2 regions of the Rhizobium sp. WSM409 genome follow, and region 1 is predicted to be linked to the other one. Evidence: predicted binding sites of a transcription regulator. Region 1 holds the regulator's gene; the other holds the start of a gene.
What was found. Region 1 encodes PhoB, which activates phosphate uptake and scavenging genes when phosphate is short. Its sites were predicted from a motif close to TGTCATNNANCTGTCAT; they were not measured.

Region 1 (3,094 bases):
CAGCGGGGCACGAGAATAGGTGTCATAAAGCGGCGCGGCTTCAGCCATGGCGCGATCTCCATCAAAGTTGCCGGGCAATGACTCCGGCTAAGGAAACCAGGCCCGAAAAATCAAAAATGCCGCCTTGCGGCGGCGAGTGGCACTATTTCCTTTTCGCGCTGCAATGTCAACAAAACGGCGCCCTTAGCGTATGCAGCACAGGTGTACAGCGGCATTTTCAGTCTTCAACAGGCATTATTGCAGAAATGCCACGCAGGGACAGCAAGTTGGGGAAAACTACGAATTCGATTCATCCGGATTCATGCGACTCTTGTCACGGAGTCAGGCTCACACTAGGTTAAAGATCAATTACTAGACTGCATGCGGCGGAACTAGTCACCAAAATTGATCAAGCGTTTCTTGTTTCGGAGCTCCCGGGACAACGGTGAGGGATTCTGCCATCACCAACGCAAAAGGTGGAGACAGGGCATGAACTGGACAGACGAGCGGGTCGAGAAACTCAAGAAGCTTTGGGCCGAAGGACTGAGCGCGAGCCAGATCGCGGCACAACTTGGCGGTGTCAGCCGAAACGCGGTCATCGGTAAAGTGCACCGGCTGTGCCTTCCCGGCCGTGCCAAGGCCGGCGGCACCAACACCGCGGCGCGAACGCCGAAGCGCAATACATCGGCGCCGCGCGCGCCGAACTTCGCCTCTCGCATCACCACCCGCACCGTCACCCGCCAGCAGGGCGCGACGATGCTGAAGGAAGAGATCGAGATCGAAACGATCGAGGAAATGGAATACGTGCCGAGAGGCAATGTGGTGGTGCCGATTTCCCGCCGCCTCGGCCTGACGGAACTGACCGAACGCACCTGCAAGTGGCCGGTCGGCGATCCGCTGAAGGATGACTTCCATTTCTGCGGCTGCGAGTCCCCCGACAATTCGCCCTATTGCGGTTATCACCAGAAGCTTGCCTACCAGCCGGTGAATGAACGCCGCCGGGCAGCGGCGCGGGCCAGCTGAACGGGCTGACCATCGTTAGAATGCAGAAAACGGGCCGAGTGGCCCGTTTTTTTATGCGCGGATGGAAGCTCAGGTTTCCCTCCGTCATGCTCGGCCTTGTGCCGAGCATCTGATCACCTCAACTACTTGAGGGAAAAAACTTTATTTTCAAATACTTCATTTGGCGTGCGCAGATCCTCGGCACAAGGCCGAGGATGACGTCGCGGGTTTTGCCAGGGCTCAGCAGGCTCAGATGAAAGCCCTCAGGCTTCCATCGAATAACCGGCGCCGCGGACGGTGCGGATGACGTCCTGCATGTTGGAGAAATTCAGCGCCTTGCGCAGGCGGCCGACATGGACGTCGACGGTGCGCTCGTCGACATAGATATCGTGGCCCCAGACACCATCCAACAGCTGTGAGCGGGAGAAGACCCGGCCCGGCGACGACATCAGGAATTCCAGCAGGCGGAATTCGGTGGGGCCGAGGCGGACTTCGCGGGTCTTGCGATGGACGCGATGGGTCTCACGGTCGAGCTCGATGTCACCGCATTTCAGCACCGTCGACAGCACCTCGGGACGGGCGCGACGCAGCATCGCCTTGACGCGGGCAACGAGTTCGGGGGTCGAAAAGGGCTTGACGACATAATCGTCGGCGCCCGTCGACAATCCGCGGACACGCTCGCTCTCTTCGCCGCGCGCCGTCAGCATGATGATCGGCAGACGCTCGGTCTCCGGCCGCATGCGCAGGCGCCGGCAGAGCTCGATGCCGGAGACGCCGGGCAGCATCCAATCAAGGATGAGAAGATCGGGCGTGCGCTCCTGAAGCCGCATTTCGGCTTCGTCGCCACGAAGGATGGTATCGACCTCGAAGCCTTCCGCTTCGAGATTGTAGCGAAGAAGCACGCTGAGGGCTTCCTCGTCTTCAACAACTGCAACTCTCGGGATCATGCGTGTCGGTCTCCTCGCGCATGATCCTTAAACCAGGGTGATTTAAGCAATGCATCCTGCGCAAATTTAAAAATTGGCTGCGACCTCTTTGCGCGCCCGGACGGGCGCGCACGCAAGCGGCGGGGTGTGGGCAGTTATTCGGTGACCGCGCCGACGGTGTTGGCGCTGTCGTCCTTCGGCCGATCGCCTTCCGGCTGCGCGCCTGTCGTCATGTAATAGATCGTCTCGGCGATGTTGGTGGCGTGGTCGCCGATGCGCTCGATGTTCTTGGCGCAGAAGAGAAGATGCGTGCAGCTGGTGATGTTGCGCGGATCTTCCATCATGTAGGTCAGGAGCTCGCGGAACAGCGAGGTGTACATCGCGTCGATCTCGTTGTCGCGTTCGCGGATCGCATTCGCCTTGTCGGCGGAACGATTGGTGTAGACGTCGAGCACTTCCTTGAGCTGGACGAGCGCCAGCTCGGACAGATGCTCGAGGCCGCGGGCGAGCTTGCGGGGAACGCCGGTGCTTTGGACGGCGATGACGCGCTTGGCAGTGTTCTTGCCGAGGTCGCCGACGCGTTCGAGATCGGCGGCGATGCGGATCGAACCCATGATTTCGCGCAGGTCCGCGGCCATCGGCTGGCGGCGGGCGATGGTGACGATCGCCTTGTCGCCGATTTCGCGTTCGGCGTGATCGAGGATCACATCGTCGGAGATGACCTTCTGCGCCAGCGCGGTATCGCCGTTGACGAGCGCCCGTACGGCTTCGGCGACCATCTGCTCGGCCAGGCCGCCCATTTCGGAAATCCGCCTGGACAGGAACTTCAGATCATCATCATAGGCAGAATAAATATGTGTCGATGCCATGGGGCTTTATCCTCGAATAACGGAAAGGCTTGGTGACGCCAAAATCAGCCGAAGCGACCCATGATATAGTCCTGGGTGCGCGGATCGTCGGGATTGGTGAACATCTTGTCGGTGTCGTTCTCCTCGACGAGATTGCCGAGGTGGAACATGGCGGTGCGCTGCGAAACACGCGCGGCCTGCTGCATGGAATGGGTGACGATGACGATCGTGTAGTTCTCGCGCAGCTCGTGGATCAGCTCCTCGACCTTGGCGGTGGCGATCGGGTCGAGCGCCGAGCAGGGCTCGTCCATCAGGATGACTTCCGGGCTGACGGCGACG
Region 2 (3,094 bases), 710 kb from region 1:
GGCCACACCGGCGGCCGAAACGGACATGTCGCGATTTCGGAATTTGGCGCGCTTATACATGCAAGGGGTGACCTTGACCAGTCCCCATGCGTATTTTTTGCAAAGCCGATGATTCCAGGCTCAGACTTCGTCTTCCGGCACGATCCAAGGCTCGGCTCGAGCCGCCTCTTCCCATTTCCGCCAGGCCGGATGCGCCTTCATGGTCTCCATATAGGCCAGCGTATCGTTCTGGCTGACGAGATCATAGATTTCGAACCGGTTGACGACAGGCGCAAACATCGCATCCGCCCCGCTGAACGCGCCAAACAGAAACGGTCCGCCGGATTGCTGCAGGAGGTCGCGCCAGATCGTCTCGATGCGGCTGATATCGGCGTCGACACCCTCCGGCAACGCGATCTTGCCCTTCGGCCGGCGGATATTCATCGGGCAGGCACCGCGCAGCGCCCGGAAGCCCGAAAGCATTTCCATCGAAACCGAACGGGCGAGCGCTCGCTCGGCGCGATCCCTCGGCAGAAGGGCGGCGTCCGGATAAAGCTCGGCGACATATTCGATGATCGCCAGCGATTCCCAGATCTTCAATGCACCATGCTGCAGAAGTGGTACTCGCCCGGTCGGTGAGACCGCCTTGATATCGCGATTGCCACCAGGATAGTCGAAGGGGATCAGAACCTCCTCGAAATCGACGCCGGCGCCCGTCAGCGCCATCCACGACCGGAACGACCAGGAGGAATAGTTCTTGTTGGCGATGTAGAGCGTCGGTCTATCCATGGGCCTCTCCGGTTCAGGCTTCGAAATCGAAGATCAACAATTCGTGGAAATGGTTCATGTCCTCGAACGCGCAGAATGCCGGCGGGGTCAGCTCGAAAACAGGGGCCTTGCGGCGGACATCGTCGGCGACGTTGTCGAGCATTGCCTGCCAGCGCGGCAAGGCTTCGTCTTCCAACCGTTCGATCGCATAGGCGAAGGTCATGTGGAACTTATAGTCCTCATGGTTCGGCTGGCGATAGCCCAGAAGCTCGGCCAGCGCATTGCGCCAGGCTCGCATGACCTTGCGGTCTCTCTCCGTCGCCCCGTCGACGAGCAGGCCCGACGGGCGAGCTTCGACGATGGCGACCTTGAAGGGATCGGCCATCGAGAAACCTTCGAGCCGGGCCGCCATCAGCGCTATCATGTCGTCGATCGGCGTATCGAGAGGCAGATCGCCCGGCCAGCAATCCTGGCGGCGCCTGGTCTCGATGACACCTTCGAAAAGTGTCATGTGAATGCTTGATATCGGCGTGAAGAGGAACTGCGGGGCTTCGGGCATCGCCAGATATTTCTCACGCGCCTCGATCAGCACCGCCTGCGTTTGCGAACCCTTCTCGATATGGCAAACGATGGTGTTGCCGGCTTCCGGCAGAAAGCCGCCGACCTTGCGATAACGGCTGCCGAGATGGGCGGGCGGGGTTGGATTGTGCCTCTTCGAATAAAAGAGAAGCTCGGGCGAAAATGTCGTGATGGTCATGGGCGACTCGGGGGCTCTGGTTGGACTGCATTCGCCCATATGGCAGAACCAAGAATGTCAGATGACACTTGCCACGTCTCGAGCACGATACCGAAAAGTGTGAGCGGTTTTCGGACGACATCCTGTTCTAGCGATAAGTTCTGATCTCAATCATAGATGCACCGGATGTAATCGCCCGAACCTTGTGCGCGTCTCTCGATCACGCCGGCGAGCCGGCGAAGACCTCGTCCGGGCTTGCCGGCATTGCGGTCGATGGGGTTCGGCAGCGAGACGGCAAGCAGCGATGCCTGGCGCCGCGTCAGCTTCGAGGCCGGCACCTTGAAATGATGCTGGGCCGCCGCCTCGATACCGTAAATGCCGGGACCCCATTCGGCGATATTGAGATAGATTTCCATCAGCCGTCGTTTCGACAGGACGAAATCCGTGCTCACCGCGAGCGGAAGTTCCAGCGCCTTGCGCACGAAGGAGCGGCCGTTCCAGAGGAAGAGGTTTTTCGCCGTCTGCATCGGGATGGTGCTACCGCCCCGTGTTGCCTGACCTTTCAGCGTATCCTCGACCAGCATGCGCATTTCCGCCCAGTCGACACCGCCGTGAAAGCAATATTGCCCGTCCTCTGACATCATCACCGACTGCACCACAACCGGGGCAATCTTATCAAGCGACACCCATTGCCTGTCGTAACCCCGCAGCAGCACGAGATCGCGCAGCATCAGCGTCGAGACGGGATGAATGAAAGGCAGCAGATAGAAAAAGATCAGCGCATAGGGAAGAATCAGCAAGACCAGCACGGCAAGAACAATGCGTTTCAACACACGCCCGTCTCCGAACCATCGCCGACGAGCCGGCATGTCGACGCTGTCCTCTCTCTCCGGCGCTATATCCAATGTCCCCAGTCCGATTTCGCTCCTGTCGTTCTCATAACGCCTGTGCAGAGCTTATGCCAGAGTGCGCGGCGAATCTTGCTGCCGCCATCGACAATTCCGTTGCAAGCCCGGGGGCGCTCATGCCAAACAGCGCCCATGGACGCGAACCGGGACACTTTCGAGACGAGGCTGAAGAACAACGCCCGCGACATCGAGGCGCTGCTCGACGCATTGCTTTCACCGAGTGCCCTTTCCGATGAAATCGCCAGGCCCGAGACGCTGCGCGATGCCATGCATTATGCCGTGCTGAATGGCGGCAAGCGGCTGCGCCCGTTTCTCGTCGTCGAAAGTGCAGCCCTTCTCGGCGGCGACGCAGAGGCGGCGCTTCGCGTCGGCGCCGCCCTCGAATGCGTTCACTGCTATTCCCTCGTGCATGACGACCTGCCGGCCATGGACGATGACGACCTGCGCCGCGGCAAACCGACGGTACACATCAAGTTCGACGAGGCGACGGCGATCCTCGCCGGCGACAGCCTGCTGACCTATGCCTTCGACATCATCGCCGCGCCAGAAACGACCCTTGCCGATACGAGCAAGGCATCGCTGGTGCTGGCCCTTGCCCGCGCAGCCGGTCTCGGCGGCATGGCCGGCGGCCAGGCGCTCGACCTCGCGGCGGAAAAGCAGGCCCCCGACGAGGCCGGCATCATCCGCCTGCAGGCGATGAAAA

Region 2: the regulator PhoB is predicted to act here: its motif matches at 1,555-1,571, upstream of AC25BC_RS21040 (DUF1868 domain-containing protein).

What each region holds. Positions count from the first base shown of each region.
Region 1 covers NZ_CM172794.1:184,749-187,842, reverse strand. The annotation lists gene AC25BC_RS00945 (aspartate aminotransferase family protein) at 1-48, opposite strand, end outside; gene AC25BC_RS00940 (GcrA family cell cycle regulator) at 469-1,002, shown strand; gene phoB (phosphate regulon transcriptional regulator PhoB) at 1,245-1,928, opposite strand; gene phoU (phosphate signaling complex protein PhoU) at 2,063-2,776, opposite strand; gene pstB (phosphate ABC transporter ATP-binding protein PstB) at 2,821-3,094, opposite strand, start outside.
Region 2 covers NZ_CM172794.1:4,277,407-4,280,500, forward strand. The annotation lists gene AC25BC_RS21035 (glutathione S-transferase family protein) at 121-768, opposite strand; gene AC25BC_RS21040 (DUF1868 domain-containing protein) at 782-1,504, opposite strand; gene mtgA (monofunctional biosynthetic peptidoglycan transglycosylase) at 1,651-2,388, opposite strand; gene AC25BC_RS21050 (polyprenyl synthetase family protein) at 2,524-3,094, shown strand, end outside.